DNA from 3 places in the Methylobacterium sp. Leaf94 genome. Region 2 is predicted to be linked to each of the others. Evidence: predicted binding sites of a transcription regulator. Region 2 holds the regulator's gene; each other region holds the start of a gene.
The links. Region 2 encodes LexA, which represses DNA repair genes until DNA is damaged. Its sites were predicted from a motif close to TGTTCNNNNTGTGTTCNG; they were not measured.

Region 1 (10,476 bases), on a different contig from region 2:
AAGATGCGACAGGTCGAAGATTTCGATCTCGGGACGCACGCCGAACCGCTTCATCTGACCCGCGAGGTCCGTCACGAGGTTCGCGTGGTTCTCGTAGACGATGGTCGGAAAGTTCACCGACCCCGTGGAGAGCGAGGCCATGTCGGGACGATGCGACAGGGACAGGCCCCGGCTCGCCGGGTCGCGCCCCCGCCCGCCCGTGGAGAACTGGACCACAATACCCGGGCAGGCCCGGCGCAAGCCTTCCTGGACGGCGGCAAAGCGATCGGGATCCGAGGACGGCGTCTCGTCGTCGTTGCGCACATGGATATGCGCGAGGGTGGCCCCGGCGGCGTAGGCGGCCTGTGTCGAGGCAATCTGCTCCGCCACCGTGACCGGCAGCGCCGGGTTGTCGGATTTGCGGGGCACCGAGCCGGTGATCGCGACGGCGATGACGACGGGCTCGTTCATGAAACGTCCTCCTGTGCGGATGCGGCGATGGGCGCCCCTCCCCGCCCGGCATGGCCCGCGCAGGCGGAGACCGCAAGCGCGCCGCGCCGGGCGCGACAGGACCCTTTCCGGGCCCGCCCACCCGCCTTAAGACTGGCGTCCATGCACGACACGATCCTGATCCTGAACGGCCCGAACCTCAACCTGCTCGGCCAGCGCGAACCCCACATCTACGGGCACGAGACGCTGGCGGATGTGGAAGCCCGGTGTCGAACCCTGGCCGCCGGCTTCGGCCTCGCGGTCGCCTGTCACCAGAGCAATGCCGAGGACCAGCTCATCGACTGGATCCAGGCCTACCGGGTGGGCTCGGCCGGGATCGTGATCAATCCGGGTGCCTACACGCACACCTCGATCGCGATCCTCGATGCCCTGAACGCCTGCGAGGTGCCGATCATCGAGTGCCACATCTCGAACGTGCATCGGCGCGAGGCTTTCCGCCAGCACTCCTACGTCTCGCTCGCCGCGACCGCCGTGATGGCGGGCTTCGGCACACATGGCTACGAACTCGCGGTTCGGCACATCGCCCACCTGCGCGGTGCCTCCTAGATTTCAGGCGGCCCGGGTCCGCAGCCGGGCCAGGCTGTTCCAGGCCGGTGCCAGGAGGAAGCTCGTCACCGGGATCAGGGCCGCGCCGACCACGAGACCGACGAGGCCGGAGCCCGCCGCGGTGACGAGCCACTCGACCGTCCCGGTGAGGGGACCGGCGACGCCCGCCGCCCCGGCCGCCACGGCGTGGATGGCGTGGCCGATCTGGGGCAGGCCGTAGCCCTCGAGGCCGTGCACCAGGATGCCGCCGCCGACCCAGATCATCGCGGCGGTGCCGACGATGGCCAGGATCTTGAGAAAGCCCGGCATGCCCTTGACCAGGGCGCGGCCGAGGCCGCGCACAAGGCTGCCGAAGGCCGAGCGCGACCCGTTGGCGGCCATCGCGACCCCGGCATCGTCCGCCTTCACGATCAGGGCGACGCCGCCATAGACCGCGACCGTGATCCCCACCGCCACCACGGCGAGGACCGCCGCGCGCATCCAGATCGAGCCCTCGGGCAGGGCCGCGAGGGTGATGGCCATGATCTCGGCCGAGAGGATGAAGTCCGTCTTGATCGCGCTGGAGACCTTCCGATCCTCCAGGGCCTGGGCATCGCCGGCCGCTTCGTCGCGCTTCGCCGCGTGGGCATGGGCCTTGTGCGGGAACAGCGCCTCGTAGACCTTCTCGGTGCCCTCGTAGCAGAGATAGGCCCCCCCGAGCATCAGCAGGGGCGTGATCGCCCAGGGCGCGAAGGCGCCGAGCGCCAGGGCGGCGGGCAGCAGGAACAGCAGCTTGTTGCGCAGGGAGCCCAGCGCGATGCGGCCGACGATGGGCAGTTCGCGCTCGGCGGCGAAGCCCACCACGTAGCGGGGCGTCACGGCGGCATCGTCGATGACGACGCCGGCCGCCTTCACGCCGGCGCGGCCCGCCTGGGCGGCGACATCGTCGAGGGAGGCCGCCGCCACCTTGGCGAGACCCGCGACGTCATCGAGAAGCGCGATCAGTCCGATGCTCACGGGAACCCCTGCCTGGCCGGCCACAGTCCCCGCGCCGGATGGCGCGGCGAGCTTGGCCTTTACAGGAGACGAACGAGGCGGCGATTTGATCCCGGAGCCGCGCCGATGACCGTCGGGACCTGGCGTCCCGCGCGATCAACGACGCGGGGTCGACCCTAGAACGGAATGTCGTCGTCGAGGTCGAAGTTCGGCTTCGAGCCGCCGCCACCGCCACCCGAGGCGGGTCGGCGCTCGCCGCCGCCCGAGGGGCGACCGCCGCCGTAATCCCCGCCGCGGTCGCCGCCGCGTCCGCCACCACCGCCGCCGAAATCGCCGCCACGGCTGATCTGACCGCCGCTCTCCTCGTCCATGCCCATTTCACCGCCGCCACTGCGGCCGTCGAGAAGGGTCAGCTCGCCCCGGAAGCGCTGGAGCACCACCTCGGTGGTGTACTTCTCGACGCCGGACTGGTCCGCCCATTTGCGGGTCTGGAGCTGTCCCTCGATGTAGACCTTCGAGCCCTTGCGCAGGTACTGTTCCGCCACGCGGGCGAGGTTCTCGTTGTAGATCACCACCGAGTGCCACTCGGTCTTTTCCTTGCGCTCGCCCGACATCTTGTCCTTCCAGGACTCCGATGTGGCGATGCGCAGGTTGACCACGGGATCACCGGAGGCGAGGCGCCGTGTCTCGGGGTCGCGCCCGAGATTGCCCACCAGGATCACCTTGTTCACGCTGCCGGCCATGCCGCTCTCTCCTACCGATCGATCTCACTGCGCGCTGCGGCCCCGAAAGACCGGGACGCCGCCCTGTCATGGGCCTCTCGGGCCCCGGCGGCAATCGCGGTCGGCGGGCTGTCCCCGTGACTCTCAGGGAATCGGGGGGATCTGTATGTTCTATCTTTGTTCTGTTCAGGGGGCAAGGCGCCTCGGAAGCGCGCCCTACCCTTCGCTCAGCGGATGCGGACGATGAGCTTGCCGAAATTCCGACCCTGCAGCAGGCCCGCGAAGGCCTCCGGCGCGTTCTCCAGCCCGTCGACGATGTCCTCGCGATGGACCACGAGGCCGTCGCGCAGCCAGCCCCCGACTTCCTCCAGGAACGCCGTTTCCTGCGCGGCGAAGTCCCAGACGATGAAGCCCTGGAGGTGCAGGCGCTTCGACAGGATCGCGCGCATCAGCACCGGCACCCGGTCGGGGCCGGGCGGCAGCTCGGTGGCGTTGTAGCCGGAGACGAGGCCGCAGACCGGGATGCGGGCGAAGTTGTTCAGGAGCGGCAGCACCGCGTCGAACACAGCGCCGCCGACATTCTCGAAATAGACGTCGATCCCGTCCGGGCATGCGGCCGCCAGCGCGTCCGGAAAGTTCTCGGCGCGGTGGTCGATGGCCGCGTCGAACCCGAGGGTGTCGCGCAGGAAGGCGCATTTCTCGGCGCCGCCCGCGATGCCCACCGCCCGGGCTCCTTTCCGCTTGGCGATCTGTCCGACGAGGGAGCCGACCGGTCCGGTGGCGGCGGCCACCACCACGGTCTCCCCGGCCTTGGGCTGGCCGATGTTCAGGAGGCCCGTATAGGCCGTCATGCCGGGCATGCCGAGGATGCCGAGGGCGGTGGTGACGGGGGCGGCGTCCGGATCGAGGCGGCGCAGGCCACGGCCGTCGGAGACGGCGAAGTCCTGCCAGCCGCCGAAGCCCACCACCGTTTCGCCGACGCGGTAGTCGGGGTGTTGGGACTCGATCACCTCCGCAACGGTGGCGCCCACCATGGTGTCGCCGATCGCCACTGGCTCGGCGTAGGATTTCGCCGCGCTCATGCGTCCACGCATGTAGGGGTCGAGGGAGAGCCAGCGGTTGGCGAGCAGCACCTCGCCCGCCTTCGCCACCGGCATCCGCGCCTCCTCGAGCCGAAAATGCGAGGCGTTCGGCTCACCGTGCGGACGGGCGGCGAGGACGATGCGGCGATTCACGTGGGTCATGGGGCGGCTCCAGGGTTTTCGCGATGGGGTTCGCGAGAGGCGACGGGCGCGCCGTGGACGCGCCCGTCGGGAGATCTCCCGACAGATGGGACGGCGGCAGCCGATGACAATTCCGTGCGGGTCGGGCGACGGGTCCGGCGGCCCCTCCGCGCGTTGTCCCGGAACGGCGACAGGCACGGGAGACATCGGGATGGCGCGCGGATGGCGAACGATCGGGGCGATGCTGCTCGGCGTCACGGCGGCCCAGGCGGCGGAGAACCCGCTGGTGCGCGAGCGCTGGACGTCCCGGGTTCTGGTGATCTCCGCGCCCGAGCCCGGCGATCCCCGGGTCACGGCCCAGCGTGCCGCGCTCGAGACAGCTCGAGCCGGCATGATGGAGCGCGATCTCGTGATCCGCGAGGCGTTCGGCGACACGACCGAGGCACGGCGCCTGCGGGCGGTCCTCGGGCTCCCCGCGGACGGGTTTCGCGTGGTGCTGGTGGGCAAGGACGGCGAGGCCAAGCGGACCGCGACGGCGCCGATCCCGGCGGACGCGCTGTTCGAGACCATCGACGCGATGCCGATGCGCCGGGAGGAGAGGCGTCGCTGAGGCGCGGACCAGCGGCCAACGAAAAGGGGCCGCACGCGGCGGCCCCTCGAAAAACGCCGATCAGGCGATCCGATCAGTAGCAGCGCTCGACCAGCACCCGGCGGTAGCCGTAGGGGGTCCAGCGCACGCGCGGGACCGTGTAGCAGCCGCCGCCGTAGCCGTAATCGTAGGCGCCGTAGCCCACCGGGGCGTAGCCGTAGCCGTAGCCGTAGCCCGGGCCGTAGCCTCCGTAGAGACCTCCCGCCGCCAGGCCGAGGCCGACGCCGAGACCCAGGCCGCCGAGCCCGTAGCCGTAGCCGCGCCCGTAGCCGCGCCCGTAATATCCGCCGCGGTAGCCACCGAAGCCACCGCGATAGCCGCCGAAGCCGCCGCGATAGCCGAAGCCGGCATGGCGGAAACCGCCGCCGCCGAAGCCACCCCGGAATCCACCGCCACCGAAGCCGCCCCGGAAGCCGCCGCCTCCGAATCCGCCGCCGTGGAAGCCGCCACCGTGGAAACCGCCGCCACCGAAGCCGCCGCGCGCTTCCGCGGTGGCGGGAATCATCGCGAGCGCGCCGATCATGGCCGCCGAGGCCAGAACAACTCGTTTCATCACATCGTCTCCGAAAGAAGCCGAAACGTCCCCTTGGACGCACAAACGCGGTGGCACCCGGAAGGGTTCATGCGCGTTTCGACTCTCCCGTCATCGTGAAGCGCGCCGAGCCCTGCCCGGCCCCGGTGGTCGCCCCGGACATCGGGCCGCCCTTGAAATCGCCCGGGGTTTCGGGCGAGGAAGCGGGGCCGGCCGCCACGATCCTCCGGCGGGCGCGGTCGAGGGGGATGCGGGTGACCATGGTGCAGGATGTCGTGCGGGCTCGCGTTCGGATACGCCGTTTCCCGGTCCCCGCCCTTCTGCGCGCCGCCCTCCTGAGCGCCGCCTGCCTCGCCCTCGGCGGTCCGGCCAGGGCCGCGCCGGCGGCCGCCCCTGCCCCGGCGCCCTGCCGGGCCGTCCAGGCGGAGGGCGAGGCCTACACCGTCTGCACGGTCGACCTGCGCCGCGAGCGGGTGCGGCTGTTCTGGCTCGGGGCCGATGGCCTGCCCTATTCCTCGCTCTCGACCCTGGCGGAGAAGCAGGGGGCGTCCCTGCGCTTTGCCATGAATGCCGGCATGTACGACAAGGGCCAGGCCCCGGTCGGGCTCTACATCGAGGACGGGCGCGAGCTGAAGGGCGTTTCCACCGCCAACGGGCCAGGCAACTTTCACCTGAAGCCGAACGGCATCTTCTGGGTGAAGGGCGAGCGTGCCGGCGTGATGGAGACGGGCCGCTACCTGCGCAGCGCCCCGAAGCCGGATTTCGCCACGCAGTCGGGGCCGATGCTCGTCGTGGACGGGCATATCCACCCCAAGATCTCCGCGGACGGCCCGAGCCAGAAGATCCGCAACGGGGTCGGGGTCCGCGACGACGGCCGCACCGCCGTGTTCGCGATCTCGGAGCGGCCGGTGAGCTTCGGCGCCTTCGCGCGCCTGTACAAGGACACCCTCGGCTGCCGCAACGCGCTCTTCCTCGACGGCAGCGTGTCGAGCCTCTACGCCCCGTCGATGAACCGCTCGGATCTCAGCCGCCCCCTCGGCCCGATGGTCGGGGCGGTGGCGCGCTGAGGGCCCGCTCAGACCCAATCCGTCCGATCCCTTCGGGATGGCGGATCGGGGCTTCGCTCGAGCGCCGCGCAGGCCTGCCGATCCGGGCGCCGCTTCGATCGAGCGGAGCCGATATCAGGCATCGTCCTCGCGGCCGAAGACCTCGCCCTCCTCCGCCAGCCGCGCATCGGCCTCGTCGCTGCGGAGGATCTGCAGGGCGCGGTACTGCTGGAGCAGGCCGCGCAGGCGGATGTTGGCCTCGGTGCAGTCGGCGGGCTCCGGGCTGTCCGCCCCGCAGCCCGCGATGGTCTCGGCGGTCTGCCGGTCCACGGCGGCGCGGTCGGCCGCGCTCAGGGCTTCGAGGTCGCCGAGGCCGAGTTCCAGCGCGATCAGCTCGGCGATCTCGCGCCGCTTCTCCTCGATCTCGGACATGTTCCCTCCGGGTCCGGTGCCGCCCCGTCTACAGAACGGTCAGCGCCGCCAGGTCGATCCAGGCTTGCCTCTCGTCGCCGTCGACGTCGCCGTCGACGAACCAGCGGCAGAGCGCCCGGTCCCCTTCCAGGGCCACCACCGTCATGGTGGCCTCGTTGTCCTCGGATGCGACGTAGTCGCCGACCTTGATCGCCACGGACTGCCTCTTCGCCTCGCTGCTGCTGAACCTTACGCGGGCTGGCCTGGGTCTCAGGCGCGCTTCGCGCAAGCCCGGGTCTCAGGCGCGTTTCGCGCGCTTGCCGAACGCCACGGACAGGCGGGCGCGTACGCCCTCCGGGATCTCCGTGCGGGACTCGATGCGGACGGACGGCATCTCGGCCCCGATGGTGCTGCGCGGGTCGAAGGCGAACTGCAGGTGGCGCAGGCCGAGTTCGAGCCGGGTGACGCCGTCCGACTGGGTCAGGTCCTCGCCGAAGACCTCGATCAGCGGCCCGTCGGGATCGCCCTTCTCGATCTGGATGATGAAGTAGCCCGCCGGCTCCTCCTCGTCGTCGGCCCCCGAGATCAGGGTGATGCCGTTCTCGATGTCGAGGCGGACTCGTTCCACCGCGAAGGTCGTGACGTCGTCGTCGTCCATGCTGCGTGATCTCTCGGGAAACGCCCGCTTCGGCGGGGTGACTGAAGGAAAGCGGTCGGGGCCTTTGAGGTTTCGCGGGGGCCCGCTCAGCGCTGTCCGTGCTGGGTATCGGTGAAGAGGTCCTTGAACTGGCGCGGCTGCGAACGCCAGTACTGCCGCGGCGCGCGCACCTGCGCGCCGAGTTCGGCCGCCGCGTGCCAGGGCCAGCGCGGGTTGTAGAGCAGGGCGCGCGCCAGGGAGACCGCGTCGGCCCGGCCCTCGGCCAGGATCGATTCCGCGTGGGCGGCCTCGGTGATGAGCCCGACCGCGATGGTGGTGAGGCCGGTCTCGGTCTTGATCCGCTCGGCGAACGGAACCTGATAGCCGGCCGAGAGCGGGATTTTCTGCTGCGTGGAGAGGCCCCCGGTGGAGACGTGGATCGCGGCGGCACCCCGGCGCTTCAAGGCGTGGGCGAGTTCCACCGTCTCCTCAAGGGTCCAGCCCTCCTCGACCCAGTCGGTGGCCGAGACCCGCATCCAGACCGGCTTGCCCGCCGGCACGGCCTCCCGCACCGCCTCGAAGCATTCGAGCGGGAACCGCATCCGGTTGGCGAGGGGGCCGCCATACTGGTCGGTGCGCTGGTTGGAGAGCGGCGACAGGAACTGGTGCAGCAGGTAGCCGTGCGCCCCGTGAAGCTCGAAGCCTTCGATGCCCAGGCGCAACGCCCGGCGTGCGGTGGCGACGAAGCCGTCGCGGATGCGCTTCAGCCCTTCCGAATCGAGGGCGTGCGGCGCCACCTCGCCTTCCCCGTGCGCCAGGGCCGAGGGGGCTTCCGTGCGCCAGCCATCCGGTGCCTCGGGGTCGATCTGCGCGCCGCCGTCCCAGGGGGCGCGGCTGGAGGCCTTGCGGCCCGCATGGTTGATCTGGATGGCGATCGGCACCGGCGCGTAGCCTCGCACCGCGTCGAGGACGCGGCCCAGCGCCCGCTCGGTCTCGTCGGAATAGAGCCCGAGGTCGGTGGGCGAGATCCGGGCCTCCGGCGAGATCGCGGTCGCCTCCAGGGTGAGGAGCCCCGCCCCCGACATCGCCATCTGAGCGAGATGCATCAGGTGCCAGTCGCCGGCGTGGCCCGCATGGGCCGAGTACTGGCACATCGGCGCGACGATGATCCGGTTCTCGAGGGTGAGGTTGTCGAGGCGCAGGGGCTCGAACAGGCGGGCGGTCATGCGGGGCTCCGGCTTGGCTGCATCCCCGCATAGGTGGCGCGCCGGCGCGCGCTTGGCTACCCGTTCTCGGATTCCCTTCCTTTGGTTTCCCCCCGCCCTCAGCCCGCGCCTATCCCGCGGTCCTTCAGGGTCGCGCCGATCTCGTCGAGGACGCCGGCATCGTCGATGGTCGGCGGGGTGGTCCAGGGCTCGCCGTCGGCGATGCGCTTCATAGTCCCGCGCAGGATCTTGCCCGAGCGGGTCTTGGGCAGCCGCTGCACGGTGAGCGCCAGCTTGAAGGCCGCGACGGGGCCGATCTGCGCGCGGACCAGGGCCACGAGCTCGCCCTCGATCGCCTGGGTCGGGCGCGCGACGCCCGATTTCAGCACGACGAAGCCGCAGGGCTGCTCGCCCTTCAGGGCGTCGCGGATGCCGATCACGGCGCATTCGGCCACGTCCGGGTGGCTCGCCAGCACCGCCTCCATGCCGCCGGTGGAGAGCCGGTGCCCGGCGACGTTGATGATGTCGTCGGTGCGGCCGAGCACCGTGACGTAGCCGTCGGCATCGACGATGCCGGCATCCGAGGTGTCGTACCAGCCCGGATACGTGGCGAGGTAGCTCGCGCGGAAGCGTGCCTCCGAGCCCCAGAGGGTCGGCAGGCAGCCCGGCGGCAGGGGTAGCCGCAGGACGATGGTGCCCATCGTGCCGGCGGGCACCGGCTTGCCGGCCTCGTCCAGCACCGCGAGGTCGTAGCCCGGCATCGGCACGCCGGCGCTGCCGTGCTTGACCGGCAGCCGGCCGAGGCCGACGGGATTGCCCGCGATGGCCCAGCCGGTCTCGGTCTGCCACCAGTGGTCGATCACCGGGCGGCCGAGGGCCCGCTCGGCCCAGGCCACGGAATCGGGGTCGGCCCGCTCGCCGGCCAGGAACAGGGAGCGGAAGCCCGAGAGGTCGTAGGCGCCCACCCGCTCGGCGCGCGGGTCCTCCTTCTTGATGGCGCGAAGCGCCGTCGGGGCCGTGAACAGGCAGGCGGCGCCGGACTCCGAAACCACCCGCCAGAGGGCTCCGGCATCGGGCGTGCCCACCGGCTTGCCCTCGTACAGCACCGTGGTGCAGCCGTGCAGGAGGGGCGCGTAGACGATGTAGGAATGGCCCACCACCCAGCCGATGTCGGAGGCGCAGAAGTAGGTCTCGCCCGGCGCCACGGCGTAGAGGTTGGGCATCGACCAGGCCAGCGCCACGCAGTACCCGCCGGTGTCCCGCACCACGCCCTTGGGTTTTCCCGTCGTGCCGGAGGTGTAGAGGATGTAGAGCGGGTCGGTGGCCGCCACGTCCACGCAGGCCGCCCGCCGGCCGTCGGTCTCCGCCCGTGCCACCGTATCGGCCCAGTCGTGGTCGCGCCCCGGCACGAGGTCGGCCGCCGCCTGCGGGCGCTGCAGGATCAGGCAGGCCGCCGGCTTGTGCGCCGAGGCGGCGAGGGCGGCGTCGAGGAGCGGCTTGTAGGCGACGACGCGGCTCGGCTCGATGCCGCAGGAGGCGGCCAGCACCACCTTCGGTGCGGCGTCCTCGATGCGGATCGCCAGTTCGTTGGCGGCGAAGCCGCCGAAGACCACGGAATGGACGGCGCCGAGGCGGGCGCAGGCGAGCATGCCGAACAGGGCCTCGGGCACCATCGGCATGTAGATCACGACGCGGTCGCCCCGGCCGACCCCGAGGTCGCGGAGCACCCCGGCGAGCACGGCCACCGCATCGCGCAGGTCCGCGTAGGTGATTCGGCGCTGGGTGCCGGTGACGGGCGAATCGTACAGGATCGCGGCCTGGTCGCCGCGCCCGGCCGTGACGTGCCGGTCCACGGCGTTGTGGCAGGCGTTCAGGGTCGCGTCGGGAAACCAGCGGCCATAGGCGCCGAGCGTCGCGTCGAAGGCCCGGGTCGGCGGGCTCGCCCAGTCGATCGCCCGGGCCGCCTCGAGCCAGAAGGCCTCCGGGTCGGCCAGCGAGGCGGCGTGGGTCTCGGCATAGCGGCCGGGCCGCGGATTCGGGG
Region 2 (10,476 bases):
CTTCATCGCCCGTCGTACCAAGTCGGCCGAGACCAAGATCGCGCAGGCCGAGGTCCAGGCGACCGCCCAGGTTCGGGCCGCCGCTGCCGACGCCGCGGTGAAGGTTTCGGAGGTCATCCTGCGCGAGCGCATGCAGGGTGAGACGGCCGAAGGCCTCGTCCGCCAGAGCCTCGGCGAGGTTCGGACCCGCCTGCGGGCCTGATCCTTCCCTCTGCGACACCAGGGAAAGCCGCCGCGAGGCGGCTTTCTCGTTTTCGGCGCCGTCCCACGCCGGCAGCGTGCTAGAAGGCCGCCCCGATCGCGCCGGCGCCACGCCGCAGCGGAGTTTCGATGCAGCCGATCATTGCGATCCAGAACCTGTCCAAGGTCTACGCCTCGGGCCTCAAAGCCCTCGACGGCATCAATCTCGACATCGCCGAAGGCGAGATCTTCGCGCTTCTCGGTCCGAACGGGGCCGGCAAGACGACGCTGATCAGCATCGTCTGCGGCATCGTCACGGCGAGCGCCGGCCGCATCCTCGCGGGTGGGCACGACATCGCCCGGGACTATCGCCAGGCCCGCCGCATGATCGGCCTCGTGCCGCAGGAGCTCACCACCGACGCCTTCGAGACGGTGTGGGCGACGACGAGCTTCAGCCGCGGGCTCTACGGCCTCAAGCCGGATCCGGCGCATATCGAGCGGGTCCTGCGCGACCTCTCCCTGTGGGAGAAGCGCGACGCGCGGATCATGACCCTGTCGGGCGGGATGAAGCGGCGGGTGCTCATCGCCAAGGCCCTGAGCCATGAGCCGCGCATCCTCTTCCTCGACGAACCCACCGCCGGCGTCGACGTGGAACTGCGCCGCGACATGTGGCGCTTGGTGCGCTCGCTGCGCGACACGGGCGTCACCATCATCCTCACCACGCACTACATCGACGAGGCCGAGGAGATGGCCGACCGCATCGGCGTGATCCGCAAGGGCCAGATCATCCTGGTGGAGGAGAAGGCTGAGCTGATGCGCAAGCTGGGCAAGAAGCAGATGACCCTGAACCTGCAGGAGCCGCTCGCCGCCCTGCCCCCGGCCCTGGCGCGACACGATCTCACCCTCAAGCCGGGCGGACAGGATCTGGTCTACACCTACGACACGAAGGGCGAGCGCACCGGCATCACGGCGCTGCTGGCTGACCTCGCCGCCGCCGGCATCCGCTTCCGCGACCTCCAGACCAGCCAGTCCTCGCTGGAGGAGATCTTCGTCGACCTCGTGAAGGAACGCGCATGAACTGGTACGCGGTCCGCGCCATCTACGGCTTCGAGATGGCGCGCTTCTGGCGCACGGCGCTGCAGAGCATCGTGGCGCCGGTCATCGCCACCTCGCTCTACTTCGTGGTCTTCGGAGCGGCCATCGGCTCGCGGGTCGCCTCGGTGGACGGGGTCGCCTACGGCGCCTTCATCGTGCCCGGCCTGATGATGCTCTCGCTCCTGACGCAGAGCATCGCCAACGCCTCGTTCGGCATCTACTTCCCGCGCTTCGCCGGCACGATCTACGAGATCCTCTCGGCGCCCGTCTCGCCCCTCGAGATCGTGCTCGGCTATGTCGGCGCGGCGGCTTCGAAATCGATCCTCATCGGCCTCATCATCCTGGCCACCGCCGCCCTGTTCGTGCCCCTGCGGATCGAGCATCCCTTCGTGATGGTGCTGTTCCTGCTCCTGACGGCGGTCACCTTCAGCCTGTTCGGCTTCCTGATCGGCCTCTGGGCCGATGGCTTCGAGAAGCTGCAGCTGGTGCCCCTCCTCATCGTGACGCCGCTGACCTTCCTCGGCGGCAGCTTCTACGCCATCGAGATGCTGCCGCCGTTCTGGCGTGCGGTGAGCCTCGCCAACCCGGTGGTCTACCTGATCAGCGGCTTCCGCTGGTCCTTCTTCGGCACGTCGGATGTCGGCGTCGGCGTCAGCCTCACCATGGCGTTGATCTTCCTGATCCTGTGCCTCGCCGGCGTGACCTGGATCTTCCGGACCGGCTACCGCCTGAAGACCTGAGGCGCGGTGGTGCCCTCTCAGAGCCGCTGGGCCAGGAAATCGAGGACGCCCGTGCGGTGACCGCGGTCGCCCACGGCCGTGCTGTGGTCGCGGTTCGGCAGTTCGAGGGCGGTGCCGTTCGGGAACCGCGCCGCCAGCGCCGGACCCGAGCCCGAGACGGTGTCGAGGGTGCCGGTCGTCACCAAGGTCGGTGACGAGATCTCGGCGACTTCGGCGCGCGACAGGGTCTGGCGCGAGCCGCGCATACAGGCGGCCAGGGCCCGCAGGTCGCTCTTCGTCTGCTCGGCGAAGGTGCGGAACGCGGCGGCCGTCGGGTTCGGGGCCGGTGCGCCGGGCTCCGCCTCCAAGGCCTCGGCGATCCCGTCCGGCAGGCCCTTGCCTTCGATCAGATGCAGGCCGAGACCGCCGAGCAGCAGCGAACGGACGCGCTCCGGCGCATCGAGGGCCAGGAACGCGGCGATGCGCGCGCCCATCGAGTAGCCCATGACATCGGCCTTGGGGATCCCGAGATGGTCGAGGAGGCGGCGCGCGTCCTGGGCCATGAGGTCCGCGCCGTAGACCTCCGGATCGTAGAGCTTCTGGCTCTCGCCGTGCCCCCGGTTGTCGAGGGCGATGGTACGGTAGCCGGCCTGGGTCAGGGCCCGGACCCAGAGCGTGTTGACCCAGTTCACCGCATGGTTCGAGGCGAAGCCGTGGATCAGCAGGACCGGGTCGCCCGACCCGCCGACGGCGGGGACGTCGATGTAGGCGAGGGAAACACCGTCGGAATCGAAGCGCTGCATGGGCTCGGGCCTTATCGGTCGGGGCATGGTCCCGCCTCCTTGAACCGTCGGGCGCGTGGACGGAAGCCCTCCGGTGGCGCATGGGCGCACATGAAAGCGGCGGCAGGTTGCCCTGCCGCCGCGTTTCGCCGAACCGGATCGTCCGAAACGGATCAGAAGGTGATGCCGGTCTCCAGCATGTAGCGCTCCTGCGAGGTCTTCAGGCCGCTGCGGCCGAAGCCGAGGCCGGGCGTGATGTCGTAGAGCTGCACGGTCGAGAACTCGCCACGGACGAAGTAGCGATCGAAGGTGAAGGTCGGGGTCACGGTGAAGGAGAAGGCCGAGCTGCCGGCGCCGTAGAGCACCGAGGTCTGACCGAACGGATTGTTGCGATTGCCGCTCTGGCTGATGTACTCCACGCGGCCCGCGAGGGCGAAGTTGTCCGTGAAGGCGTAGCTGGCGAGGAGGGCGCCGCCGATGGTTTCGGCACCGGCGAGGCCGAGGACGGCGTTCTGCTCTACGTTGGTGTACTGGACGTACGGCGTCACGATCCAGGGACCGTCCGCATAGGTGTAGTTGGCGCTGATGATGCTGCTGTTCTGCAGCGAGACGGGCGTGGCGTACTGGAAGCGAAGGCCGCGACGACCGAACGGGTCCGCGAAGTCGAAATTGGTGTAGCTGGAGAAGTGCGTGCCGCCGTTGATGCCCACCGTGTTGGCGGGGTCGATCTTGTAGGTGATTGCACCCGTGACCCAGTTGATCTCGCCGGAATAGAAGCCGTCGGTCGCGGCGAACGAGGCCGCCCACGGACCATCCGAGTAGTTCACCTGCACACCCTGGTTGATCACGTTCTCCTGGCCGAAGAGGAGGCCGCGCGAGATGTTCAGATTCTGGAAGGTGAACGGCAGCTCGGAGCCGATCAGGGTCGGCATCCGACCGCCCTGGATCGACCAGTTGTCGTTGATCACGTACTTTCCGAACACGATCGGCGCCGGGGAATACAGCAGGTCCGTCTGGTCGAAGGTGCCGTAGATCGGCAGGCCGAGGCCGGGGATCGAGTAGGCGCCGAAGGCGGCGTAGAACTGGAACGGGCCGTCGGCCTTCTGGATGAAGCCCATCAGGTTCGAGACGTCCACGCGGCCGGCCCGGTCACTCGGCAGCGGAGCGGGCGAGAACGTGTACTGGTTGGGCTGGGTGTAGAAGTAGCCCGTGACCGCACCGCCGACATAGACGTCGCCGAAGGCGCCGAGCGTCAGGCAGGACGGGTTCGGGTTCTGCTTGATGACGCCGCCATAGGCCGGGAAGGTGATCTCGGCCTTGCACGGCGCGGGCGGGGCAGGGACCGCCAGCACCTTCGCCGGCATGTCGGCCGCGAAGGCGCAGACCGAGGACAGCAGGACGGCGGAAAGGGCGAGAAGAGAGCGCTGCATGGCGATGGGAACTCTGCGGGAGGATCTGCGTTGGGGCGACGTTCTCAAAGGTTCCCGTTTACGGCAAAGCTATCCTTTGTGCAGACGCCTATTTTTCGGGCAATCGAGGCCGCTCGAACTGGGTTTCGGTCGCGGTGTTGCCGCAATGGAACAGGTCTGAGCACCAGATCCGGTCTCGACGATTGTCCTCTGCTTCCGAAGTGGCGCGACGGTCAGGTCTGATCTGCGGCCGACCGCATTCGCCCGGAGGGGGCGCTGCGGGCTGATCGGCCCGGAATGTCCGGACCTTTCGATCCTCCCGCGGCGGCGTCGCTTGCCGCCGCGTCCGTGCGCTGGCATCAGCACGCACGATGAAAGACACGCAGCCCTACGGCACTTACGCTCCCACAGGCCTCGTCGCGCGCATCGCTCGGCAGACGGGCCGGATCTCCTACGCGAGCTGGGCCGGGCGACGCCTCGCCCTGTTCCTGCGCCGCGTGGCGATCGGGCTGCTGCGCGGCGCCCCTCTGGACGTCGAACGCTACGGCGCCCGCATGCGGCTCTACCCCTACAACAACAACTGCGAGAAGAAGGTGCTCTTCACGCCGCAGTTCTTCGATCCGGAGGAGCGCGCACTTCTCCGGGCGAAGCTTCAGCCCGGCTGCACCTTCCTGGATATCGGCGCGAATATCGGCGCCTACGCGCTGTTCGTGGCGGCCTTCGCGGGGCCGCGCGCCCGGATCCTGGCCGTCGAGCCGCAGCCGGACGTGTTCGACCGCCTGACCTACAACATCGCGCAGAATCCGTTCGGAACGGTCAAGGCGGTGGCCTGCGCGGTCGCCGACAAGGCGGGGGAACTCACCCTGTTCGTGGACCCCCGCAACCGGGGGGAATCGAGCCTGAAGATCGTCGGGACGAACGAGGGCGCGCAGATTCGTGTGCCGGCCGTGCCCCTGCTCGATCTCGCCCTCGGCGAGGGCATCGCGCGCATCGACGCGATGAAGCTCGATGTCGAGGGCGCCGAGGACCTGATCCTCGAACCTTTCCTGCGGGCCGCCCCCGCGAGCCTCCACCCGCGGCTGCTCATCGTCGAGAACGGCACCGACCAGTGGCAGATCGACCTGCCCGCCTTGCTCGAGCAGCACGGCTATCGCCGGATCGCTCGCACCCGCCTCAACCTGATCTTCGAGCGGGCCGACTGACGGGCCCGCGCGGTTCTTCTGGGACGGGCGCCCTACAGCACCGGGATGGCGTCGGCCACGGCGATGCCGACCGGGTCGATGCGGCAGCGATGGGCGTGGACGGCGACGCCGGCCGCCCGAGCGGCCTGAAGCGCCCGGTCGAAGGCAGGATCGAGGTCCCGCGCGGCATCGAAGCGATCCGCCCACATCTGCACCACGATGATGACCATGGCACGGCCCCCGGCCTCGACGACGGCCGCGAGGTCCGTCATGTGGCGGGCGCTGCGGGCGGCGACGCAATCGGGAAATTCCGCGAGGCCGGGGCTGCGCATCAGGTGACAGTTCTTCACCTCGACATGGCAGGGCGGCATCCCCTCCCCGGTGGCGAGGAAGTCGACCCGGCTGGCCCGGGCGTAGCGGACTTCGGGGCGCAGGCCCGTGTAGCCGGCGAGGCAGGGCAGGCCGCCGGCGGCGAAGGCCTCCGCCACCAGGGCGTTCGGCCGCATCGTGTTGATGCCGACCCATTGCCGGCCGCCGGGCAGATCCGCCTCCACCAGTTCCCAGGAAAAGGGGAGCTTGCGCGTCGGGCCCCGGACGTCGGACAACAGGGCCCGCGCGCCCGGCACCGCAAGTCCCAGCATCGCCCCCGGGTTGGGGCAATGGGCCGTGATCACGGACCCGTCGGCAAGCTGCAGATCGGCGAGAAAGCGCTTGTAGCGACGCACCAGGCGCGCCTCGATCAGGGGCGAAGGGAAGCGCATCGCGGGTCCGGGGCAAGAAACGGGTTGATACGGGCCCCCGTCGACGGGGAATCGGGCCGTCGTGAGGCGCCCGGGCTGGTCAGTACCGACCGGATGCGACAGAATTCGCGCGGCGCGCCCGGGTCGATGACCGGGAAAGCCGCAGTTCGTCCGCGAGGCCGCCATGTTCAATCTGTTCGACATCCTTCAGGCGCAGGCGGGCCCCAACGCGCAGGGTTTCGGACGGCAGTTCGGCTTGTCGCCGGAGCAGAGCCTGCGCGCGATGGAAGCCCTGCTTCCGGCCCTCACGATGGGGCTGCAGCGGAACGTCGCCCAGGATCCGACCGGCTTCGCCCACCTCTTCAATCTCGTCGGCCCCGCCGCGCCGAAGGCGTCGAGCGCGACGCCTCAGATGGACATGCTGGTCCAGCAACTCTTCGGCTCGCCCCATCTGAGTCAGGCCGTTCTGCAGCAGGCAGCTGCCGTCAGCGGCGTGGCGATGCCGGCCTTGAAGCAGATGCTGCCGATCATGGCCGGCATGGTGGTGGCGGGGATCGTCCACGTCATGATCAACCAGCCGCCTGCCGCGGCGCCGGCCCCGCGCGCCGAGGCGAACCCCTTCGGCTTCCCGCCCAATGCCTGGTCGGAGATGATGCAGGCGTTCCTGAACTCCGGCGCCAAGACCCCGAAGCCCGCGACGCCCTCGCCCCAGGCGCGACCGCGTGCGGCGTCGACGTGGCTCGCGGCTTCGCCCCGGCCGGAGTCCGCCGCGCCGGACAGGTCGGCCACGGAAGCGCCCTTCGACGTGATGCAGCAGATGTTCCAGACGGGCCTGGAGGTGCAGCAGGAGAACGCCCGCGCGATGCAGCGCCTGTTCGATACCTTCTGGCAGGATCCCCGCAATCCCACCGAGACGGGCGGCAACGGTTCGGGTGACCGGCCCAAGGCAGGGCGCACCGGGCAGCGCTAGCCGAAGACCCGCCGTCGGCGACGCCGGCAGAGGACGGCAGAGAACCGATCGTCGCCGGGCCATCGACCCGAGGGCGCTGCGCCCGGGCGCCCTGCCGACCGGTCTAGACGCCGGCCGTCCAACTCATTCGTCGGATCGGGGCACCACTCAATCGCAGCGATGGCCGCAGCGGCAGGCCGGCGTGGCGCTCGGGCGACGCCCGGATCCGCCCTTGCCGAGGGGATCGAACGGATCGCGCCCGGGAGGCTTGAGATGGGAACCCTTGCAGAACACTTACGGAACGTTTAACGTGTTCGTGGTTTGTTTCTAGTGCCACCCGCCGCGATCCGTGGCGCTAACGAAGAGTGTCCCGCATGTTGACGCGTAAGCAGCTGGACCTGCTCCAGTTCATCCAGCTTCGGATGCGCGAGAGCGGCGTTCCCCCGTCGTTCGACGAGATGAAGGACGCCCTCGACCTGAAGTCGAAGTCGGGCATTCACCGCCTGATCACGGCCCTGGAGGAGCGCGGCTTTCTGCGCCGGCTGCCCAACAGGGCGCGGGCCATCGAGGTGATCCGGATGCCGGAGAGCCTCGGGGGGAATGCGGGCGCCCCGCGCGCCGCTCCGGCCTCCGAGGTTCGCCGCTTCACGCCGAGCGTGGTCGAAGGCGGCAAGGGCAAGGGCCTGCCGGCCGGCGCATCGGTGTCCCGACTGCCGACCACGCAGGCCACCGACGAGAGCGGTCGGGCCGTGACCATCCCGGTGATGGGTCGGATCGCGGCCGGTACGCCCATCTCGGCCATCCAGGAACAGAGCCATTCGGTGACGATGTCGCCAGATTTCCTGGCCGGCGGCGAGCATTACGCCCTGGAGGTGCGCGGCGATTCGATGGTCGATGCCGGGATCCTCGACGGCGACCTGGTGGTCATCCGCAAGCAGGACACCGCCAACACGGGCGACATCATCGTGGCCCTCATCGACGACGAGGAGGCGACCCTGAAGCGCCTGCGCCGGCGTGGATCGTCCATCGCCCTGGAAGCGGCGAATCCGGCCTACGAGACGCGGGTCCTCGGCCCGGATCGGGTGCAGATCCAGGGACGTCTCGTCAGCCTGGTGCGCCGCTACTGAAGGGGGTCCCCGTCCGGTTCATCGCCGGACGGATCCGACGGGTCGCGGGTGCGATCGGGGATTTCCGGTAAGACCGACGCCGGCGGTGTCGAAGATGGCAAGGACGTTCCCGGCGGGTCCACCGGCTTGCGCAAAGGCGTCGCACGCCAGGGCACGACATCCCCGAATTGCTTCGCGGTGGCGAGGGACGGCCCATCGCGGGTGAGGCGAATTGCGGTCGCACCGTGGGATCCCAGGAAATTCCGGTCGATGACGATAGATGCGGCGCAGCCCCCGGGCGCGGATTGCCGGGTGATCAGGATGTCGGCCCTGGCGCAGTCCTCTCCGAGGGCACGCTTGTCGGTGGTCAGGGCGAGCACGCGGCCGTCGGGTGTGGTCAGGGTACAGCCCAGGCGATCGCAGCGCGCGCCCTCGAACCTCGTGACGTCCTGCACCCGTCGGTCGTCTCCATCGGCCTTGAGCCATTGCGCGAGCACGAAGGGGGGCGGCCGGCCAAGGGTGGCGAGCCGCCCGTTGCGCTCGCGGATGGCGGCGCCCGCCCCCTCCCGATCGACGTAGATGTCGTAGCGATCCGGGGCAGCCGCACAGGCGATGCCGATCGCTGCCGGAATGAGGCCGAGCCAGCGCAGCGACGAGGCCGGGAGCGTCAGGACGATCAGGGCGGCGGCCAGGAGGCCGAGGGCCCCCGTGCCGAAGGCCGGGACCACGACGACGGCGTTGCCGAAGCCCGCGATCCAGGTCGAGATGGTCAGCATCCCCCGCACCGCCAGGCCCATGGCCCACCAGACCGGCTGATCCAGCGCGAACGGATAGGCGAGGATGCCCAGAACCGCTGACGGCATCACCGCCAGGGAGACCAGCGGCAGGGTGAGCGCGTTGCCCACCAGCCCGAAGGGCTGCACCGTCTGGAAGTGGTAGGTGGCGAAGGGCGCGGTGGCGATCTGGGCCACGAGCGTCGTGGCCAGGGTGCCGAAGACCGCCGCGGACGCCAGGGCGAAGATCCGGGGGAGCAGGCCGGCACCGTCGCGCTGCCGCCCGCGTCCGGCGATCAGCGGCGCGCAGGCGATCAGGCCGGCCACCGCCGCGAACGACATCTGGAAGCTCGGGCCGAGGAGGCCGTCCGGCTCGCGGGCCAGGGCGATCAGGGCGGCGAGGGCCAGGTTTCGCATGCTGAGCGCCGGGCGATCGACCAGGATCGCGCCGAGCATCACGAGGGTCATGATCAGCGAGCGCTCGGCGGCGATGTCCCAGCCGGAGAAGACGCAGTAGGCCGTCACGCCCACCATGGCGACGGCAGCGGCGATCTTCTTGATCGGCCAGTGCAGCGCCGCGAACGGAACGAGGGCCAGGAGCGCCCGCACGAGCCAGAACACCACGCCGGCCGCCAGGACCATGTGAAGGCCCGAGATCGAGACGACGTGGTAGATGCCGGCGGCGCGCAGGATGTCGTTGGTCTCGGGGCTGATCAGGCCGCGCTTGCCCGTCACCAGGGCCGCCGCCACCGCCCCGGCCTGTCCGCCGTTGGCGTCGGTGATGCGGCGCGTCAGGGCGTTGCGGGCCGCGTCGACGGCGGCCGCGAGGCGGATCTGCCAGTCCGCGCTCTCGGCCGGCGGTCGCAGGTCGACCTTGCCGACGAGGGAGCCCACCGCGCCGATCTCACGGAAGAAGGCATCCCGGGCGAAATCGTAGCCTCCGGGGCGGGCGGCTTCCGGCGGCGGAAGCAGGCGCGCGGTCGCGGCGATGCGGTCGCCCGGCTTCAGGGTATTCGCCTTGCGGTAGGAGACCCGCACCCGGACCGGGCGGACCTCGGCGCCGAGGGTGCCGAAGCTCTCGACGCGGAGGATCAGGCGCGCCCCGTCCTCCCGCTCGTCCAGCCCTTCGATGGTGCCCACCAGCGGACCGACCGTGGTGCGGGCGAGGATCGGCCCGTCGACCGAGCGGACGCGCGTGGCGGCCGCCGCGAAGCCCAGGAGGGCGGCGACGGCGGCGAGCACCAGGGCCAGGCCGAACGGGCGCGCCACGAGGAGGGGCGTCGTCGCGGCGAGCAGGGCGGCGGCCGCGAGCGGCGCCAGGAGCGACGGCGTCCCCTGCGTACCGAGGAAGAACGCGAGGATGCCGCATCCGAACGCGACGGCGAGCCAGGCGAAGAGACGGCGCTGCTCGATCTCGCGGGTCCATCCCGCCCGGAACCAGTCGCGGATCGGCCCGGCGCCCGGGCGACGCGCGGCGAGGTGGCGCGTGATGCGCCCCATCGCCGCCGTCGCCCGCGCCTGCGCCATCGCGAAAACCTCCGG
Region 3 (10,476 bases), on a different contig from region 2:
CGGCCTGACGCCCTGGCAGAAGACCCAGGTCGCCCGCCACCCGCAGCGCCCCCACTTCATCGATTACTGCGCCGGCCTGATCTCGGATTTCAGCCCGCTCGCCGGGGACCGCGCCTTCGGCGAGGACCAGGCCATCGTCGGCGGCTTCGGACGCTTCCGCGGCCGTCCGGTCTGCGTGCTGGGCCAGGAGAAGGGCTCCACCACCGAGACCCGCCTGCGGCACAATTTCGGCATGGCCAAGCCCGAGGGTTACCGCAAGGCCGTACGCCTGATGGAGCTCGCCGACCGCTTCGGCCTGCCCGTGCTGGCCTTCGTCGACACCGCAGGCGCCTTTCCGGGCATCGAGGCGGAGGAGCGTGGACAGGCCGAGGCCATCGCCCGCTCGACGGAGGCCTGCCTCGCCCTCGGTGTGCCGAATGTCGCGGTGGTCATCGGCGAGGGCGGCTCGGGGGGCGCCATCGCGCTCGCCACTGCCAACCGGGTGCTCATGCTGGAGCACGCCATCTACGGCGTGATCTCGCCGGAAGGTGCGGCCTCGATCCTGTGGCGCGACCAGGGTCGCGCGGCGGACGCCGCCACCGCCATGAAGATCACCGCGCAGGACCTGCTGCGCCTCGGCATCATCGACGGCATCGTGCCCGAAGCGACCGGCGGGGCCCATCGCGGGCGCGACGCCGCGATCGCGGCGACGGGGGCCGCCATCGAGGCCGCCCTGGTGGAGTTCCAGGGCCTCGGCCCGGACGAGATCCGGGACCGGCGCGCGGCGAAGTTCCTGGAGATCGGTCGCAAGCTCTAAGAGTGCGACACTGCGCCGCGGATGCGAGCGGGAACCAAACCTCCCGATGCGTCCGTTGCGCCCGCCAAGGTTTCGCCACACCGACGCTTGGCGGATCGGCGGCGAAAAACCTGTGAAATCAATCCTCTTTCCGTCGGCACGCTCCGCGCGGCATCAAATGCGGCGAGATCGGGTCGACGGGCCGATGATGTCCGCAATCCACATCCCGCCCGGGCCACGACGGCGGTCTCCTTGCGGTAACAACCGGGTAAGTTTAACGACGCTAAGGGGTTGGGGAGTGGCATGCCACGGGCGCGAGCCCGGGGCTGCGTGACTGAGGATAGGTTCCCCATGGCTATGCGCCCGCTCGTGGCCGCCGGTTTCGCTCTGCTCGCCCTGTCGCTCGGCGCCTGCCAGGACGGTTCGATGGGCGGTGGCGTTCCGCTGCGGGCCCTGGCCCCGGTGCCGCCGAAGACCCTCGCGCTGATGGCCCAGAAGGGCATGTCGCAGAGCGATCCCATCCTGATCCGCGCCTACAAGCGGGAAGCGGAGATGGAGGTGTGGAAGCGCGGCACCAACGGCCAGTACGCCCTCCTCAAGACCTTCCCGATCTGCCGCTGGTCGGGCCAGCTCGGCCCGAAGACCAAGCAGGGCGACCGCCAGGCGCCCGAGGGCTTCTACACCGTGACGCCGGGCCAGATGAACCCGAACTCGTCCTACTACCTCTCGTTCGACACCGGCTATCCGAACGCCTACGACCGGGCGAACGGGCGCACCGGCAACTACATCATGGTGCACGGCACCTGCTCGTCGTCGGGCTGCTTTGCCATGACCGACGAGTCGATGGGCGAGATCTACGCCCTGGCGCGGGATTCCTTCGCGGGCGGCCAGCGCGCGTTCCAGTTCCAATCGTACCCGTTCCGGATGACGGCGGCCAACATCGCCAAGTTCCGCAACGACCCCAACGCGCCGTTCTGGAAGAACCTCAAGGAAGGCTCGGACTACTTCGAGGCCCTGCGCGACGAGCCGCGGGTCGGCCTGTGCGGAACGAAGTACGTCTTCGGCGGCGCCGACGCGGCGGCCGGCTCCTGCACGCCGCGGGTCGAGCCCCAGGTGGCGGAGAAGCGCGAGCGCGACAATCGCGAGATCGCCGATCTGATCGCCAAGGGCACGCCCGCCACCCGCCTCGTCTACGACGACGGCAGCCAGAACCCGGTGTTCCGCGGTCAGCAGACGCCCGCCAACACCCTGACCTTCGCGAGCCTGGGCAAGGCGCCCCCCGAGCCCGAACTGCCCTACGACCCGAAGGACTATGCCCAGCACAAGCTCGGCGACGTCAGCCGTCCCGAGAGCCTGGCCGCCGGCGAGCGCGAGATCGAGGTCGACGCCAAGGGCCGTCCGGTGATGATGGCCGCGGCCGCCCCGATCCCCACCAAGGCGGCCGCCGCGAACCTCGCCCGGAAGGGCACCGCCCCGGCGGCCAAGCCCGAGCCCGTGGTGGCCGAGCCGGCCAAGCCCGCCCGCGTGATGGTGGCCGACGCCGAGGGCGATCCGGCCGCCTACAAGAAGCTCTTCGGCAACGTGTTCAGCAACGGCGCGCCCGCGACACCGGCCACCGACGCCGCCACCGTCCCGGCCGTGGCCGCGGCGGTGCCGGAGCCCATCGCCGCCAAACCTGCGCCCAAGCACGCCCCCGCGAAGGCGGCACACGCCGCGCCCGCCCCGGCCAAGGGCGGCAAGCCGGACGAGGAGAAGGCGGCGAAGCCGGTCCACAGGACCGCATCGGCCGCCGCGACCGCCTCGCCGAAGACCACCGGCTCCACCACGCCCAAGAGCTCCCCTACGCCCAAGGATTGAGGCGAGGAACCGAGGCGGGCCGGGCCGTCCCGCCTCAGCGCGTGCCAAGGAGCATGGCGCCGAAGCCGAGGAAGATCCCGCCGGTGATCCGGTCGAAGGCCCGCCGGAGCGCCGGGCGGGTCAGGGATGCGGCGAGCCGGCGGCCGCCGAGGGCGTAGACCCCGTACCAGAACAGCTCCGCCCCCGCGAAGGTGACGATCAGGATCGCGAATTGCGGGGCCTGCGGCCGTGCCGGCTCGACGAATTGCGGCAGGAAGGCGCTGGCGAACAGGAGGAGCTTGGGATTGCTCAGGCCGATCAGCAGCCCGTCGCGGTAGAGACGCCCCAGCCCGACCGGCGCAGGGCTCCCCGTGTGCCCGGGGACGTCCAGCGCCCCGTCCCGCCCGCGCCAGGCCCGGATGCCGAGCCCCACGAGATAGGCGACGCCGGCATAGCGCAGGCCATCGAACAGGACCGGCGACGCCAGGAGGACGGCGCTCAGTCCCGCCGCGGAGGCCACCAGCACGAGGACCACGGCGCTCAGGCACCCGGCCATGGCGGCGAGGCTGCGACGCAGGCCGACGCGGACGCTGCGCGCCAGGATGTGCAGCATGTTCGGCCCCGGCGTGCCGGACAGGAGGAAGACGGCGCCGAAGAACAGCCACCAGGTCTGGAAGGTCACGGCCGGGCTCCCGGATCGAACGCGCACGCCCTGGTGCGCTCCGGCAGCCTCTTAGCAGACCGCGTCCGGGGCCGCGCCCGGCCGGGAGGCGGGGCAGCCCGGCACGCAACGAAAAAGGGCCCCGCGAGGGACCCTTCTCCAGATCAGTCAGATCGGTCGACCGATCACATCCGGCGCATCATGCGACGGTGCATCATCCGGCGCTCCATGTGACGGCGCATCATGCGGCGCTCCATGCGACGGTGCATCATGCGACGCTCCATCCGGCGCTCCATGCGCATCTGCACGGTGGACACGGTCTCGGGGGCGGTCACGCCCAGCGGGGCACCCGGTGCGGCCGAGGCGGAGGTGGCGAGGCTGGCACCGCCGAGCGAGGCGAGCACGGCGAAGGCAAGGGTCAGTTTCCTCACGTGAAGACTCCCATTCTCATTTGTCCGAGCGCGGCACCCGGTTTGTTCTCTCGCACCCGAGGCCGAGAAACTCGTGTCGCGCACCGGAGTGAGCGGCAGGCCCCGTTCCGGCCCGCCGCTGACAACACCTGAGTCAGAGATTCGTTTCCTCGAAAGCCCGCACCCACTCAGCACAAATTCCGGAGCGGACGATATCGTCGAGGGTAAATTCTACCACCGGGATCGGCATCATCCGACTCTTGATCAGGTGAATCACCGTGCGCAGGCCAGACGTCTCGCGTAAGTCCGTCTGGGACACGTCGCCGTTGATGATCACCTGGCAATCGTCACCGATGCGGGTGAGGAACATCTTGATCTCGGCGGTGGTGGTATTCTGAGCCTCGTCGAGGATCACGAGGCAGTTCTTGAAGGTGCGCCCACGCATGACCTCGAAGGGCACCACCTCGATGTCGCCGGTCTTCACCGCGATCTCGAAGGCGGCCTCGCCCATGCGCTCCTTCATGGTCTCCGTAAGGGGAGCGACCCAGGGGGCGATCTTCTCTTCCAGCGTTCCGGGAAAGAAGCCGAGGGAGCGGCCGGAGGGCACGTTCGGCCGGGTGATGATCACCTTGGCGATGCGGCGCTGGCGGAGCTGGTCGGCGGCGCGGGTCCCGGCGATGAAGGTCTTGCCGGTGCCGGCGGGGCCGAGGACGATCACCTGCTTGTGAAGGGCAAGGGCGTCGAGGTACTGCGCCTGCCGGTCGGTGAGGGGCTGGATCGGACTTAGGTTGCGTTCTTCGTCGAAGCGGGTCTTGTGCAGCCGGACCGGACGGTCCTCAACGAGTTCAAGTCGTGCGCGGCGTCTCTTCATCGATCAACACTCCAACCGGACTTGCCAACCTGGATTTAATCTGAGCCTGACTTGCTGAACTTGCTTCGCATCACTTTCGATTGATCCCGTTTCGGCGATCCTTTCGACTTCGCCCGCTTCACAGCCAATCCGGAGACCGCCCTCAAGTTCCGGACGGGTCCCTCAAGGCTGTGGATTCCCGATACGGTCCCGATGACCGCAGGACTGTGCGTTGCACGCACCATGCCGCGCCGGGCGCGACAGGGGCGTGACATCCACTATTCTTCGGAATGATGTAAAAAGTCTGCGTCGATGCTGCGCTGCGGGAGCCGATCCGCCGCGGCGGTCGATTGCCCTGGGCTGTGTCGCAGAAGACGCAGTCCGCATCCGCCCGACGTCCTCCGCAGCCCCCGCGTCCCGCGATCAGGCCGCCTGGATGAAGCTGTCGAGGACCATCTTCCGGCCGGCCTTGTCGAAATCAACGGTCAGCTTGTTGCCGTCCACACCCGCGACGGTGCCGGGGCCGAACTTGGTGTGGAACACCCGCATGTCGACGCTGAAAGCGGAGGGCGCACCCGTCGATTTGGCGATGAGCTCGCCCTCGATCTGGCGCGGGCCGCCCCGACTGGCCGGCGAACGGTTGCCGACCCCGTAGCCGTTGGCGTTTCCGGACTGCGCCGTATTGGCCTGGGCCCGCTGCCAGCCGGGCGTGCCGTAGGACGAGCCGAAGGGCGCCGGGTTCCGGTCGAAGCGCGAGGCCCCGGCCGCGAAGTGGGCGGGGGCATCGATCACGTCGACGCTGTCCTCGGGCAACTCGTCGATGAAGCGGCTCGGCACCGTGGAGGACCACAGGCCGTGGATGCGCCGGTTGACGGCGAAGGACAGCTTGGCGCGCTTGCGGGCCCGGGTCAGGCCGACATGGGCGAGGCGGCGCTCCTCCTCCAGCCCGGCGCGGCCGCTCTCGTCGAGCGCCCGCTGGTTCGGAAACAGGCCATCCTCCCAGCCCGGCAGGAAGACGGTTTCGAATTCCAGGCCTTTGGCGGCGTGGAGGGTCATCAGCGAGACCCGGTCGGCCCCCTCCTGCTCGCTGGCCTCCATGACCAGCGAGACGTGCTCGAGGAAGGCGGCGAGGTCCGGGAACTCCTCCATGGAGCGGACGAACTCCTTGAGGTTCTCCAGGCGTCCGGCGGCGTCGGCCGACTTCTCCTTCTGCCACATCTCGGTGTAGCCGGATTCCTCCAGGATGGTCTGCGCCACCTCCGAATGCGGCTGGGTTCCCACCAGCCGGGCCCAGCGTGAGAAGCTCTCGACCAGGGCGCGGACGCCGGACCGGGCGCGGGGCTTCAGCTCGTCGGTCTCCACGACGAGGCGGGCCGCCTGGAGCAGCGGCACCCGCTCGGCCCGGGCATAGGCGTGCAGCGCCTGCAGGGTGGCGTCGCCGAGGCCTCGCTTGGGCGTGTTGAAGATGCGCTCGAAGGCGAGGTCGTCGGAGGGGTTGGCGGTGACGCGCAGATAGGCGAGCGCGTCGCGGATCTCGGCCCGCTCGTAGAAGCGCGGGCCGCCGATGACCCGGTAGGGCAGGCCGAGCTGGACGAACCGGTCCTCGATCTCGCGCATCTGGGCCGAGATGCGCACCAGCACGGCGATCTCCGAGAGGGGATGCTGCTGGGCCTGGAGACTCTCGATGGCTTCCGCCACCTGGCGGGCCTCCTCCTCCGAATCCCAGGCGCCCGACACCGTCACCTTCTCGCCGGCGACGTCCTCGGTGCGCAGGGTCTTGCCGAGGCGGCCCTCGTTCTTGGCGATGAGGCCGGAGGCGGCGGCGAGGATATGGCCGGTGGAGCGGTAGTTGCGCTCCAGGCGGACCACCACGGCGCCTGGAAAGTCGTGCTCGAAGCGCAGGATGTTGTCGACCTCGGCGCCGCGCCAGCCGTAGATCGACTGGTCGTCGTCGCCCACGCAGGCGACGTTGCGGTGGCCCTGCGCCAGCAGGCGCAGCCAGAGGTACTGGGCGACGTTGGTGTCCTGGTACTCGTCCACGAGGATGTAGCGGAAGCGCTGCTGGTAGTTTTCCAGCACGTCCGGGTTCTCGCGCCAGAGCTTGAGGCAGAGCAGCAGCAGGTCGCCGAAATCGGCGGCGTTGAGGGTCAGGAGCCGGGCCTGATAGGCGGCATAGAGCGCCCCGCCCTTGCCGAAGGCGAAGGCCTGGGCCTCGCCGGGCGGCACCTGCTCGGGCAGGAGGCCGCGGTTCTTCCAGCCGTCGATGGCCGAGGACAGGGCGCGCGCGGGCCAGCGCTTCTCGTCGATGTTCTGATCGACGATGACCTGCTTCATCAGCCGCAGCTGGTCGTCCATCCCGAGAATCGTGAAGTCGGAGCGCAGGCCCACCAGTTCGGCGTGCCGGCGCAGGATCTTGGTGCCGATGGAGTGGAAGGTGCCGAGCCAGGGCATGCCCTCGCCGGCCGGCCCGATGAGCCCGCCGATGCGGTGCTTCATCTCGCGCGCGGCCTTGTTGGTGAAGGTCACCGAGAGGATGTCGAAGGGCCGCGCCCTGGCCGTCGCGATCAGGTGGGCGATGCGCGTCGTCAGCACCCGTGTCTTGCCGGTGCCGGCCCCGGCCAGCACGAGCACCGGCCCGTCCGTCGCCTCGACGGCGCGGCGCTGCTCGGCGTTCAGCCCTTCGAGGTAGGGCGAGCCCTGCGGCCGGAGGGAGGCCATGGCACGGGCGGCGATGGAGGTCGGGGCGGCGTCGGAGGCGGATGCGCCGGCCGCGTCGAAGCGTTGAGTCATCGCGCATCCCTGGACCAAAACGCGAACGGCGTCGAGGGTCGCGCGCGTTTCCGGAGTGGCCCGGCCTCCGCCTGGACGGTCTCCGAGGCTCCATCTCGGACGCACCTCGTATCCCGGAGAGTGTCGGATCGGCGATTAAATTCATCCGAAAATCGGATGAGGAATTTCCGCCAGCCCGGGCCAGGACTATGTCTCGACGGGATGGGTGAGGCGCGGCGATGGGCGAGCTCTATCAGTCGGGGAGCATCATCATTCGGTTCTATGCCAACGATCATCTGCCGCCGCATTTCCACATCCTGACACCGGATGACGAGGCTCTCGTGGAGATTGCCACCCTCCGACTGTTGGCCGGCGCCCTGCCGGGCAAGATCGAGCGCGAGGCCCTGGCCTGGGCCGCCGAGAACCGCGCCGCCGTCGCGGCCGAATGGAATCGGACCAACGCCCGCTTCCCGATTGCCTGAGGAGGTTGCCGTGAACGATCCCCTGCCCCGCATCTCAACCGTCATCGCCACGGGTCCCACCGGCCTCGGCGTGATGTGGCGCGACGACCGGTCCGACCGCGTGGACCTCGCCGGATGGATCGCCACCGGCGGTGAGATCCTGTCGCCTCTGAACGATCCGGCCCTGTTCGCGACGGTCCGGCTCGGAGATCACGGGACCTCCGTGGAATGGGGCAGCGAGGACGGGGACCTCGCCATCGATGCGCATCATCTCAGGCTGATCGCGGACGAACAGCGGCGGTTCGGCCGCGCGGAGGTGACTGCGTGGCAGACAGCCGCCGGACTGTCGAACCAGGAATCCGCGGATTTCCTCGGCCTCTCGCTGAGCACGTGGAACGCCTACAAGGCGGGCATCAGCGCGGTGCCGACTCCCGTTGCGATGGCGTGTCGGGCGGCCCTGCGCGACCCGATCCTGCTCCACGCCCATTACCGGCCGCGCAAGCGGGGCCGCCCGCGCCGCGTGGGCGCACCCAGCGCGGCGTAGGGTGGCGCGGTCCGCCAGGCAGAGACCGCGACACACTGAGACTCCGGCGGCCAAGGACGGAAGAGGACTGAAACCCGCAACCTCCCGTCGCTGCCGACGATCGATGCGGCAGTCTCACGCAGCGTCGCAGAACCTTCGAAAACCGGAACCCGCCTTCCCACCGGCAGGTCGTCTCACCAGATCACGACATCACAGTGCACCTGACAAGGACGCCGCCATGCGTAGCTCCCCCGCCCTTCTCGCCGGCCTCGCGCTCCTCGCCGCCGGTCCGGCCCTCGCCCAGGTCTCGTCGCGGGGCGTCGACAGCCTGAATGCCACCAACGAGCGCCTGTCCAACCGCAGCGAACTCCGGGGCATCGAGCAGCGCCAGCAATTCGACACCAACCAGACGCGTCTGCAGATCCAGCGCGGCGACCTGTTCCGGCCGAGCGCGCCCCCCGCCCCGATCGTCGTTCCGGGCCGTCGCTGAGCCGCGGCCCCGGGGCGCCGGACGCGGCGCGCCGGCCCTGGCGCGCGCGTGCGTTCCCTGTGCTATGTCCGCCGACGGAGCGGGGCCCGACCCGGGTGACGAGGCGGAACAGAGACGGTGCGTGACATCCTGACCGCGCTGGCGGGCGCCGTCATCCTGCTCCTCGTCGCGGCGCTCGCCGTCCCGCCCTTCGTGGCCTGGGAGGGCTATCGCGGCACGATCGACCGGACGATCGCGCGCTCCCTCGGGGTCGCGGCTCAGACCGAGGGCCGTATCGGTGTCCGGCTCCTGCCCTCGCCGCGCCTCAAGCTCGATCGCCTGCGGCTGGGGTCCGGGGCCGGCGCCGCGCAGAAGCCCGCCCTCGACCAGCCCCAGCTCGACCTGCAGTGGATCAAGGCCGAGATCGCCCTGGCGCCCCTGCTGAAGGGCGAGATCCTGTTCACCGAGACGCGGGTCGGCCGGGCGGAGGTCAAGCTCCCCGTCACCGATGGCGAGGCGATGCTCCTGCCCACGCGCGGGCTGTCGGCGGCCCTGCGGCGCGACCTCGCCATCGAGGACCTGTCGATCCGGCAGTTCGTGCTGACGACCCAGGTGCTCGCGACGGGCCGGACCGAGCAGTTCTACGCCGAGGCCCTTCAGGTCTCCGCGCCCGCCCTCGTCGGCCCCTGGCGGGCCGAAGGCACGAGCCGGGGCGTCCCCTTCCGGGTCTCGACCGGTGAGCTCGGGCCCGACGGCGTCAACGTGAAGATCGCGGGCGGCGGCGACACGCAGCCCCGCTTCGAGGCCGATGCCCGCATCGGCCTCGCACCCGCCGGCACGGCGACGGGCGGACGGCGCCTGACCTCGGCGGTGGCCGAAGGCAGCGCCCGGATCGTCGTCGGGCCGCCGGTCCAGGCGGCGGGCGCCTATCTGCCCTTCTCCCTTGCCGGCAAATTCAAGGGGCGCGGCCTGACGGCCCGATTCACCGACGTCGCCCTGGAGATCGATCCCGGCGGCCAGGCCCTGCGCCTGGGCGGCTCGGGTCAGCTCGACCTGAAGCAGTGGCGCGGCGCCCTGGCGCTCTCCGCCCGTCGCCTCGACCTCGACGCCTTCCTGACCTCGGCGGCCGGACAGGCGCTGATCGCCCGCGGCCTGCCGAACACCGGCGGCCGCAACGGCCTCGGACTACCGATCATGGTGGATCTGGACCTCGCGGCGGAGAGCCTGGCCCTCGGCCACGACGAGTGGACGGGGCTGGCCGCCAGCGGCACCCTCGACCGCACCGGCGGCGTGGTGCTGCGCCGCCTCGACGTCACCGCGCCGGGCGCCACGGCCCTGGGCGCCAGCGGTGAGATCGACACCGAGACCGGCCTGCGCTTCACCGGGCGCCTGTCCCTCGACACGCCGGCCTCCGACGGGTTCGGCCGCTACCTGCGGCGCCTCGGGCTCGAAGGCCCGGCCGTGGCGGTGATGGACGGTCGTCCGGTGCAGGTGAATACCGACCTCTCGGTGGCCGCCGGCACGGTGTCCCTGCGCAACCTGCGCCTCGGGCTCGGCGAGGCCCGCATCACCGGCAATGCCCGCTACACGGCGGCCGAGGGACCGGCGCGCGGCCGCTTCGATGCACAGCTCGCCGCGCAGGGCATCGACATCGCCGCCCTGCCGGTGCTGAGCGGCACCCTCGCGGACCTGCGGGGCCACGATGTCGGGATCACGCTCCAG

Region 1: a site for LexA is predicted at 2,900-2,917, ahead of ssb (single-stranded DNA-binding protein). Genes of this name have one in related genera too.
Region 3: a site for LexA is predicted at 7,333-7,350, ahead of ASG63_RS03120 (ATP-dependent helicase). Genes of this name have one in related genera too.

What each region holds. Positions count from the first base shown of each region.
Region 1 is NZ_LMRM01000062.1:178,116-188,591, reverse strand. Features, by position in the region: gene ASG63_RS21910 (3-keto-5-aminohexanoate cleavage protein) at 1-450, opposite strand, end outside; gene aroQ (type II 3-dehydroquinate dehydratase) at 592-1,035, shown strand; gene ASG63_RS21900 (DUF808 domain-containing protein) at 1,039-2,031, opposite strand; gene ssb (single-stranded DNA-binding protein) at 2,187-2,753, opposite strand; gene ASG63_RS21890 (NADP-dependent oxidoreductase) at 2,960-3,976, opposite strand; gene ASG63_RS21885 (DUF4174 domain-containing protein) at 4,167-4,565, shown strand; gene ASG63_RS21880 (hypothetical protein) at 4,639-5,157, opposite strand; gene ASG63_RS25730 (hypothetical protein) at 5,225-5,398, opposite strand; gene ASG63_RS21875 (phosphodiester glycosidase family protein) at 5,397-6,203, shown strand; gene ASG63_RS21870 (hypothetical protein) at 6,318-6,614, opposite strand; gene ASG63_RS26095 (hypothetical protein) at 6,643-6,810, opposite strand; gene ASG63_RS21865 (hypothetical protein) at 6,892-7,251, opposite strand; gene ASG63_RS21860 (NADH:flavin oxidoreductase/NADH oxidase) at 7,338-8,456, opposite strand; gene ASG63_RS21855 (propionyl-CoA synthetase) at 8,555-10,476, opposite strand, start outside.
Region 2 is NZ_LMRM01000014.1:17,609-28,084, forward strand. Features, by position in the region: gene ASG63_RS10685 (F0F1 ATP synthase subunit B family protein) at 1-202, shown strand, start outside; gene ASG63_RS10690 (ABC transporter ATP-binding protein) at 331-1,257, shown strand; gene ASG63_RS10695 (ABC transporter permease) at 1,254-2,015, shown strand; gene ASG63_RS10700 (alpha/beta fold hydrolase) at 2,033-2,797, opposite strand; gene ASG63_RS10705 (outer membrane beta-barrel protein) at 2,950-4,212, opposite strand; gene ASG63_RS10710 (FkbM family methyltransferase) at 4,557-5,387, shown strand; gene sfsA (DNA/RNA nuclease SfsA) at 5,420-6,127, opposite strand; gene ASG63_RS10720 (DUF937 domain-containing protein) at 6,291-7,076, shown strand; gene lexA (transcriptional repressor LexA) at 7,430-8,182, shown strand; gene ASG63_RS10730 (ComEC/Rec2 family competence protein) at 8,176-10,461, opposite strand.
Region 3 is NZ_LMRM01000003.1:71,546-82,021, reverse strand. Features, by position in the region: gene ASG63_RS03145 (acetyl-CoA carboxylase carboxyltransferase subunit alpha) at 1-796, shown strand, start outside; gene ASG63_RS03140 (L,D-transpeptidase family protein) at 1,127-2,632, shown strand; gene ASG63_RS03135 (LysE family translocator) at 2,667-3,293, opposite strand; gene ASG63_RS03130 (hypothetical protein) at 3,458-3,703, opposite strand; gene ASG63_RS03125 (PhoH family protein) at 3,837-4,553, opposite strand; gene ASG63_RS03120 (ATP-dependent helicase) at 4,956-7,322, opposite strand; gene ASG63_RS03115 (DUF4160 domain-containing protein) at 7,541-7,783, shown strand; gene ASG63_RS03110 (DUF2442 domain-containing protein) at 7,794-8,306, shown strand; gene ASG63_RS03105 (hypothetical protein) at 8,524-8,775, shown strand; gene ASG63_RS03100 (AsmA family protein) at 8,893-10,476, shown strand, end outside.